Regions from separate parts of the Pseudoduganella albidiflava genome, predicted to be linked through region 1. Evidence: predicted binding sites of a transcription regulator. Region 1 holds the regulator's gene; each other region holds the start of a gene.

Region 1 (3,261 bases):
GCTGGCGCTGGGGCCGTGGGAATGGTTCTGGGTGCTGTTCTACGGCTTCGCCACGTACGGCAACGCGGGCTGGCTGCGCGAGCAGGTGTGCAAGTACATGTGCCCGTACGCCCGCTTCCAGAGCGCGATGTTCGACCGCGACACGCTGATCATCACCTACGACACGGGGCGCGGTGAACCGCGCGGCAAGAAGGCCACGGGCGGCGCCTGCATCGATTGCACGATGTGCGTGCAGGTCTGCCCGGCCGGTATCGACATCCGCAACGGCCTGCAGTACGAATGCATCGGCTGCGCCGCCTGCGTGGACGCGTGTAACAGCGTAATGGACAAGGTCGGCCAGCCGCGCGGCCTGATTCGCTACAGCACCGACCGGGCCATGACGGCGAACCTGGCGCCGGCAGAGATCCGCCAGCGGGCACTGCGCCCGCGCGTGCTGGCGTACGGCGCGGCGCTGCTGGCCATCACGCTGGCGGTCGGCTTCGCGCTGGCCACCCGCACGCCGCTGAAGATGGACGTGATCCGCGACCGCGGTTCGATGGGCCGCGAAGTGGACGGCGGCGCGATCGAGAACGTGTACCGGCTGCAGATCATGAACACCTCGGAGCAGCCGCACCGCTACCGGATCGCGGCCGCCGGGCTGCCCGGCCTGGCGCTGGCGACGGACGACGTGGTGGCACTGGCCGCCACCGAAACGCGCGCCGTGCCGGTGCGGGTGCGCGTGCCAGGGGAGGCACTGCGGGGCGCGGGCAAGACCGGCTCGAACCCGATCACATTCACGCTGACGGCGCTGGACGATGCGCGCCTGGCCGTCGAAGAACCCGCGGTCTTCATCGTGCCGCGCTGAGGAGATGACCATGCAAGCGATGACGATGTCCGCCACGCCCTGGTACCGCGAGCGCTGGCCTTGGCTCCTGATGGCCGGCCCGGCCGCCGTGCTGGTGGCCGGCTTCTATACCGGCTGGCTGGCCTTCGCGCAGCAGGACGCGCTGGTGGTGGGCGACTATTACAAGCGGGGCAAGGCGATCAACCAGGATTTGCGGCGCGACCGCACCGCCGCCGCGCTGCATGCCGCCGCCGCCCTGCGCTACGATGCCGCGCACGGGGTATTGCACGGCCGGCTATCGGCCAGCGCGCCGCTGCCCGGGCCCTTGCACGTGCACCTGGCGCACGCCACCCAGCCGGAGAAGGACTTGCGGCTCCTGGTGCGGCCCGATGCCGGCGGCAGCTTCGCCGTGCCGCTGCCGCTGCTCGAACGCAGCCGCTGGACCGTGCTGGTGGAAGACGAGCGGCGCACCTGGCGCCTGGAGGGGCAGTGGCAGTGGCCGGTGGAGCGTGAATTGACGCTGGCGGCTTCGGAATAAAGCAGGCGCCGCTGCTGCATCAAGCTGCATCGGTTGGCCGGCGAATACCGGTGGAAGCGCATGCATTCACCCCAAAGGCGAAGGACTGGGGTCAGACCCGTGGGGTCTGACCCCGGCATTTGCACTTGGGGTGGGCTTATCTAAGCGGCATCACGCGCAGGTCTCGGTCCCCGCCGTGATTGCCTTCAGCCGGGGCAGGTCGAGCACCTTGACCTCCCGGTTCGCCACCATCAGCAAGCCCTGCTTCTTGAACTTGTTCAGCAGCCGGCTGATGCTCTCGATCGTCAGCCCCAGGTAGTTGCCGATATCCTCGCGCGACATGCGCAGCTGGAACTCGGTGCTCGAGTAGCCGCGCGCCTCGTAGCGCGAAGCCAGGTTGACGAGGAAGGCGGCGAAGCGCTGTGTCGCCTGCATATTGCCCAGCAATAGCATCACGCTTTGCTCGCGCGTGATTTCCTGGCTCATCATGCGGTGGAAGTGGCGCAGCAGCGTGGGCATGTCCACCAGCAGCTGTTCCAGGCTGGCGAAGGGGATCTCGCAGACCTCGCTGTCTTCCAGCGCCAGCGCGCTGCAATAGTGCCTGTCGGTGCTGATGGCGTCCATGCCCAGCAGTTCGCCGCCCATCTGGAAGCCCGTCACCTGTTCTTCGCCGTTGGCGTTGATCTGGTAAGTCTTGAAATGGCCGAGCCGGATCGCGTACAGGTTCGTGAACGGCTCGCCGATACGGAACAGGTTCTCGCCCTTCTGCACCTTGCGGCGGCGGCCGATGATCTTGTCCAGCTTGTCCATGTCGCCCATGTCCAGCCCCATCGGCAGGCACAGCTGGTGCATGCTGCAGGTCGAGCAGCGTGCCTTGAGGATCTCGATCGTGGCGCCGGGCAGGGTCAGGGATGGCAGCTCATGCATCATTGTCGGGTCCGATGTCATCGTCCATTGTCGGTTGACCTCCAGTGTACTTGATCCCGCCTCGATCCCGCCTCGATCCCGCTGTCCGGGCAACCGCGCAACTTGCAGCTTGCGTGCCCTTCCGCACAGTGCGCCAGCGGGGAAGCGGCGCATAGTGTCCCGACAACATCGGGGCGGGGGAGACAATGCGTCCGCTTGGTATCAAAGCGAAAGTCGCGCTGGCGACGACCGTCACGTGCATCGTGATGATCGCGCTGGTCACCGTGCTGCAGGCCCGGCGCATGCAGGAGGATTTCACGCGCGTGCTGTTTGCCCAGCAGGATGCGCTGATCGCGCGCACCGCGCTCGAGGTGGATGAAAAGATGACGCTGCTGCGTGACATCGTTGCCGAATCGGCACGCTGGCAGCCCGGCGACATCTGCGCCGATCCGCCCGCGCTGCGTGCCCACTACGACTACCGCGCCGTCCTTCGCCTGTTCGATGACATCATCGTCGTCAGCCCGGCCGGCACCATCGTGGCCGATATCCCCGCGCTGCCGGGCCGCCCCGGCGTCAGCGTCACGGACCGCGCGTACTTCCAGCGGGTCATGCAGGAAAAGGCGCCCCTGATCGCGGAACCGGTGATCGGCAGGGCGAACCGGCAACCTGTCGTGCAGATGGTCGCCCCCGTGCTCAGCGAGGAAGGCGAGGTGGCCTGCGTGCTGATCGGCGTGCTGCGCCTGTACAAGAACAACCTGCTGGGCCACCTGCGCACGGCCAAGGTGGGCCGCACCGGTTACTACTACATCGTCACCGGCTACGAACCATCGGTCTACGTGGTGCACCCGGACCCTGCCCGCCTGCTGAAGCCACGCGGCCAGGAAGGCTATGCCGCCACCGTGCTGGCGATCCGCGGAGGGTTCGAAGGCACCACGATCAGCACCGACGGCCGCGGCGTGCGCGCGCTGCTCAGCTACAAGCGCCTGAAGACCGTCCCATGGATCCTGATCGCCAA
Region 2 (3,261 bases), 1.7 Mb from region 1:
TATTCAAAACTCGTTTGCGGCCTGTTTTATGGCTTGTTGTCGGGCTTGTTGCCGGGACTTCTCCGAGGTGTGCAGGAAACCGGCCCTGGTTTGAAACTGCCGGTTATATTTTTCCGCCGCCATCGGTCGTGCTATCAATCGGCTTCAAATCGGCTTCAAATCGCCTTCGAATCGCCTTCAAATCGCCTTCAAATCGCCTTCAATCGGAGTAGATGTACGGCAACTCGCCTTGAATGGTTTCAGTATGCCAACGAGGGGTGGGGAAGGATATCGGTATGCGCTGAATATGCTCGTAGGAGCCGGCGCAGATCTGTAGGAATATTCCTACTGATCGATATCATGCGTCAGAGTGGGAAAGAGGCCCCGAGCGGGGCCAGGCAGGGTCAGGACTTGAAGGGAGACAGCAGTTTGTGCGCTACGGCGTATTGAACCATTTCCGACAGTGAACTCATCCCCATTTTCTGCATGATCCGGGTTTTATGGGTACTGACGGTTTTTACCGACAAGTGCAGGCTATTGGCGATTTCGGTGATCGACTTGCCTGAAACGAGCAGCGAAAAAACCTCGAATTCACGGTCCGATAACTGTTTATGCAACAGGCTTTCATTGGGCATCATGATATTCAGGGCCAGCTGCTCGGCGACCTCGGTACTGATATAAGGCCGTCCGGAGGCCACCTTGCGAATGGCGCCCACCAGCTGCGTTCCGGCGCTTTCCTTGGTCAGGTAACCCTGGGCGCCGGCGCGAATGGCCCGCACGGCATACTGTTCTTCTTCGTGCATCGTGAGAATCAGCACGTTCAGCTTGGGGGCTTCGCTGCGAATCTGGCGGATCAGGTCGACACCGCTGCGGCCTGGCATCGACAGGTCGAGCAGCAACAGGTCGAAGCCACCCTGGCGCACATGGCGCAGGACCTCGAAGCCGTCGACGGCTTCGCCAACGATGTCGATGTCGGGGGCGCCATCGAGGATGCGCTTGAGGCCCTCGCGCATGATGGTATGGTCGTCTGCGATGACTATTCTGATCATGGATGGTTCGGTGACACTCCGGTATTGCTTATCGTCATCCCGATGGCACCCTGCGGCGCAACACCACGCGCGAGCATGGGGTGCGGCAGGCAAGACGGCATCGAGGGCAAGGGCATCAGGGGCGAAAGCATTCAGTGCGGCGGTGGCGGGTGTTGCAAGACCTATTCAGGCAGGGGTTCTTTCAGCAGGCGGTGCACGAGCACCGGGATCTTCGAGTGGGACAACACCTTGTTCGTGACACTGCCCAGCAACAGCTGGCCCCAGCCGCTGCGCCCATGGGAGCCGATGAAGATCAGGTCGCAACCCTTCTGTTCGGCGATTTCTACGATCTTCAGCGCCGCGCTTTCGGAAAATGCCGTCATGCTTTCGCACGGCACGCCTTTCTTGTCGCACGATGTCACGATCGACTGCACGTGGTCGCGGCCGGCGCGGCCCATCGCGGCACGGTATTCCTCTTCGCTGGGATAGCTGGGCGGAATGATCTCGACATAGATCGGATACTGGTATTCGGGCGCGACAAACAGGGCCAGCACTTCGGCGCCGAGTTGCTGGGCGAACGATACACCGGCGCAGGCAGTCATCCGGGACACGGCGGAACCATCGGTGGTAATCAGAATTTTCCGGTACATACCCGCTCCTTGAATGCATGCGCACCCGCATTGTAGTCCCGATTCACGCCCTTGTCTGGATGCAAACACTTGATCTTCCTCAATGGAGAGATGAGGGAGAGATGAGCTCGGCACAACATTGCTGTCGATACTATCTTTGTACATGACAAACATCGCGGCAGGCATCGCGACCCAAATACAACAGAAACCCTTTTTTTCCAGTTGCCGCGCAGGATTGAACCAACCGAGATTGAACAAGCGGACGGGCCCCTGCTACACTCGCGGAAGTGCGTTAATATTGCCGTGAGTCATCAAGCAAGACACACAGGTAGTTGATACGAAAGCATTTTTTGAATATGGAGAAGCAGGGATATGACCGACGCCGCTGATGATTTCGACGCATTATTCGAGGAAGTGTCCGCGCAGCGTGCCAACGCCACCCCGGCACCGGCACCGGCTCCGGCCCCCGCGCCGGCCGCGGCCGCCGCCGATGACGACCTGGAAAATCTGTTCGACGAAATCGCCTCGACCCGAACCGCGGCTCCTGTAGCCACCGCAGCGCAGGCCGCTGCCCAGATCGCGGATGCGCCGGTCGCCGAGGAGGGTGCGCAGGATGGCACGATGTTCGAACGCCTGGGCGGCATCGTCCGGCTATTGCACGACTCGTTGCGCGAACTGGGCTACGACAAGGCGCTGACCGAGGCCTCGAGCCAGATCGTGGATGCCCAGGACCGCCTGGAATACGTGGCTTCGCTGACCGAGCAGGCCGCCAACAAGGTATTGAACACCCTCGACGACGGCATGCCGGCACAGGACGTGCTGTCGAAGAAGTCGAAGGAAATGGAAGACCGCTGGGCCGCGCTGTTCGAAGGCAAGCTCAGCATTGAAGAATTCAAGGCGCTGGCCGGCGATTCGCGTGCGTTCGCGCATGCCGTGTCCGAAGCCACCGAAGCGGAAAAGGCGCGCCTGCTGGAAATCATGATGGCGCAGGACTTCCAGGACATCACGGGCCAGCTGATCAAGAAGGTCGTGATCATCACCAAGACGGTCGAGCAGGAGCTGGCACAGTTGCTGAAGGATAATGCACCGCCCGACAAGCGCGAACTGATTGCGCAGAAAGAGGCCCTGGAGGTGTCGCTGATGAGTGGCCCGTCGGCCCCGTCCGTGGCCCTGAACCAGGACAACGTGGACGACCTGCTTGCCGACCTGGGGTTCTGATGGACGATATGCTCAAGGAGTTCGTCGTCGAGGCGATGGACCTGGCGGTCAATGTCGAGGAGCACCTGCTGCGCCTCGAGCGCGACCCCGACAACAAGGAAACGCTGAACGCCGTGTTCCGTTCGTTCCACACCATCAAGGGTGGCGCGGGCTTCATGAACCTCGGCGCGCTGGTGTCCGCCTGCCACCTGACGGAAAACCTGTTCGACGCGCTGCGCACCGGCGCCGCGCCCGTCACGCCGCTGTCGATCGAGGCGGCGCTGCAGGCGTCCGGCTTCGTGGCCGACCAGCTGGCGGAACTGAATAACGGTGCGTCGCCGGACAGCATGGGGCCGATGCCGGCCGACCTGGAAGCGATCCTGAACCAGGCCATCGAAGGCAAGGAAAGCTCGGCCAAGCCGGCGGCG
Region 3 (3,261 bases), 1.5 Mb from region 1:
CGGGTGATGCCGGCGAAGCCGCCGCTGCTGGTAGCGCTGATTTTCATGGGGTTCTCCGGTGAACAGGTGAGGTGCGGACCAGCCGTTGAAGTACGAACCGGCAGTACGAACCGGCAGTACGAACCGGCAGTACGAACCAGCCGTTGAAGTACGAACCGGCAGTACGAACCAGCCGCTGGCCGAACAGAACCGGCCGGTCCGCCGCGGCGGCCAGCGCCGGTGTCCGGCCGCCAACGACCGGCGATCGGCGCCATCGACCGGCAAGCAGGCTACTTGTTCACGGCCCGCTCGCCGCTACCGGCGGATGCCGCGGCGGCATCCTTGTGCTGGTGCCGCGCGGCATACCCCTGGCACCAGCGCGCCAGCGCCTGCCGCTCCGCTTCCAGCACGTCTTCCAGGTCGAAATACTGCGCATTGTTCATGGTACCGCAGCAGGCGCGGCGGTCCTGCATCGCCTGCGGCTGGTCGACGATCGCGGCCGCCAGTGTCGCATGGGGCGGCACGTCGTCCGACAGCGGCGTGTCGGACACGACCACTTCGCGCAGCGTGAAGCGGTTGCGGATGAAGTTGCGGTACTCGACCGGCTTGCCGTCCGCCTCGGCCAGGCGCAGCATGTGGTTCGCCACGTCCGCATAGGTGGCGCCCGCGTCCGGCGCGGCCACCAGCGCGCGCAGCGTCAGGCTGCACAGGTAGCCGCCCACCCGGTGCAGCACGGCGGCGTCGTCTTCCAGCCCAGGCTGGCGTTCGTACGAAAAAATGTCGGCCAGGATATCGTAGACGGCCCCGGTGAACACCTGCGAGATCGCGTGCACCTGGTTGCTCGTTTCCGCCAGCGTCAGGTCGTTGTCGGCGTTGCGCAAGCCATTGCTGCGGCCCAGCGCCAGGCCGAACTGTTCGGCCATGTCGGCCAGGAAGGTCTTGTCGTGCAGGTCGGCCCTGGTCTGCGCGATGACGGCTTCCACCTGGTCCATCTGCGACAGCGCCAGGAAGATCGCGGTCAGGTCGCCGAACGATTCGTGCAGGCCGCCCGTTTGCGGCGGCGCGGAAGACAGGATCCACTTCGGCTTCAGCCCGTCGAGCACGGCGTGGGCCGTTTCATGGGCAACAATGTCGAACGAGCGGCAGGTGAACATGCGCTCCGGCGCGCCGCTGGGAATGAAATGGCCGAATTTCAGGGCCCGTTCGGTGCGGCTGTAGTAGGCGTTCATCACATCCGGCAAGCCGTGTGGAAAAACCTGCAGCGGCGCCGTGTTGTTGCCGCTGTTCCAGGCCCACGGCAGCAGGGCGCCGCTGTCGTCCGCCGCCAGCACGCGCTGGTACATCGTCAGCGTCTGGCGCACCACCGTGAAGGTGTGCACGGCATCGAACTGTTCGGTGTCCGGCGGCACGATGAAATCGCCGAACGCGTTCGGGCTGACCGGCGCGATGCCGGGCTGGCCGGACGTGATGCGGGCATCGCGCGGACCTTCCAGGATCACGCCGTGCAGGAAGGCCTTGCGGGTGCCCACGTCGCTGACGGAAGGGTCCTGCTTCCACATCAGCACGCGTGCGCCGGCCGAGGTCGCCGGTACCGGTTGCGGCACGCCGGGCGCTGACCTCAGCCGCGGGTAGCCCGGCTGCTCGGTCAGCTTGGCCACCTTGCGGTGGGTCCGGTAGGGGGCGGACGGGGTCGGCACGAATCCCACCGGCAATTCAGGGCGGGTCGCCAGCACGGCTTCCAGTCCCGGCACGATCACTTTCTGGTCCATGGCTATCTCCTCGGTATCGACACGTGCGTTGCAGGGCACTTGGCAGTTCCGCACCCCGAGGAACGATGGTCATCCCGGGCCAACTACGGAAGTTTGATCCGCGTCAAACTTCGCACGCGCATGCATTGATATATGCCCTTTCACTATTGCTGACTTACAATTCCTGTCTGCATAGCCTGGAGGAGCGCATGACGCCCAGCATCATCGAAAGTGCCGGCGCGGTACTGTTTGCCGTCGCCATCCTGCATACCTTTTCCGCCCAGGTGTTCGAGCGCCTCGCGCAACGCTTTCCCGCGCATGCCGGCATCTGGCACCTGCTGGGCGAGGTCGAGGTGGTGTTCGGCTTCTGGGCCATGGTGCTGGTGGCGTTCATCGCCATCACGGGCGGCACGGGCGACGCGGTAGCCTACGTGGACAGCCGCAACTTCACCGAGCCCATGTTCGTGTTCGTGATCATGGTGATCGCCGCCACGCGGCCGATCCTGCAAACGATGAAATCGGCCGTGGCATTGCTGGCCCGCGCCATACCGCTGCCGGATGGCGTGGTGACCTGTTTCATCGTGCTGGCCGGCGTGCCGCTGCTGGGCTCGTTCATCACGGAACCGGCCGCGATGACGCTGGCCGCGCTCATCCTCTCCGAGCGCATCTTCGCCAGCGGCATCTCGGAACGGCTGAAGTACGCCACGCTGGGCGTCCTGTTCGTCAACGTGTCGATCGGCGGCACGCTGACCCCGTATGCCGCGCCGCCGGTGCTGATGGTGGCCGCCAAGTGGGGCTGGGACTTGCCGTTCATGCTGTCGCACATCGGCTGGAAGGCGGCGCTGGCGGTGGTTGTCAACGCGGCCGGCGTCACGGCGCTGTTCGCCCGCGAACTGGCCGCGCTGCGCCCCGCCGCCACGGCCGGGAAGGATACCGCCGTGCCGCTGCCACTCGTGCTGGCGCACCTGGCATTCCTGGCCGGCGTGGTGCTGTTCGCGCACCATCCGGCCGTGTTCATGGGCCTGTTCCTGTTCTTCCTGGGCGTGGCACATTCCTACGAGCGCTTCCAGGACCGGCTGATCCTGCGCGAGGGCTTGCTGGTGGCATTCTTCCTGGCCGGCCTGGTGGTGCTGGGCGGACAGCAGCAGTGGTGGCTGCAGCCGGTGCTGATGAGCATGAGCAGCGATGCCGTGTTCTATGGCGCGACGGCGCTGACAGCGGTCACCGACAATGCCGCGCTGACTTACCTGGGTTCGCTGGTGGAAGGCTTGAGCGACGAATTCAAGTACGCGCTGGTGACGGGCGCGGTGGCGGGTGGCGGCCTGACCGTGATCGCCAATGCGCCGAACCCGGCCGGCATGTCGATCCTGAAAGGGCACTTCGCGCTGGAGACGGTATCGGCGCTGCACCTGCTGCTGGCCGCGCTGCCGCCGACGGCGGTGGCGATCGCCGCCTTCCGTTTGCTGTAGCCGCCTGCTGGAAAGGCTGCCGTTATGGCATGATGGCGCCTTTTTTTGCCGACCCCAAGCATGAT

What was found. The regulator FNR, encoded in region 1, switches genes on or off when oxygen is low (the NO sensors DNR and NnrR bind a similar motif). The targets are predictions, from matches to a motif close to TTGATNNNNATCAA.
Positions count from the first base shown of each region.
Region 2: EYF70_RS05275 (universal stress protein) is a predicted target of FNR. The motif match lies at 1,727-1,740, and genes of this name have one in related genera.
Region 3: EYF70_RS23035 (gluzincin family metallopeptidase) is a predicted target of FNR. The motif match lies at 1,842-1,855, and genes of this name have one in related genera.

Region 1 covers NZ_CP036401.1:7,015,755-7,019,015, reverse strand. Annotated here, with positions in the region: gene ccoG (cytochrome c oxidase accessory protein CcoG) at 1-844, shown strand, start outside; gene EYF70_RS29195 (FixH family protein) at 855-1,361, shown strand; gene fnr (fumarate/nitrate reduction transcriptional regulator Fnr) at 1,512-2,270, opposite strand; gene EYF70_RS29185 (response regulator) at 2,453-3,261, shown strand, end outside.
Region 2 covers NZ_CP036401.1:1,238,397-1,241,657, forward strand. Annotated here, with positions in the region: gene EYF70_RS05270 (response regulator) at 384-1,028, opposite strand; gene EYF70_RS05275 (universal stress protein) at 1,190-1,657, opposite strand; gene EYF70_RS05280 (protein phosphatase CheZ) at 2,009-2,854, shown strand; gene EYF70_RS05285 (chemotaxis protein CheA) at 2,854-3,261, shown strand, end outside.
Region 3 covers NZ_CP036401.1:5,563,704-5,566,964, reverse strand. Annotated here, with positions in the region: gene EYF70_RS23040 (protealysin inhibitor emfourin) at 1-47, opposite strand, end outside; gene EYF70_RS23035 (gluzincin family metallopeptidase) at 270-1,748, opposite strand; gene EYF70_RS23030 (putative Na+/H+ antiporter) at 1,937-3,196, shown strand; gene EYF70_RS23025 (polyhydroxyalkanoic acid system family protein) at 3,257-3,261, shown strand, end outside.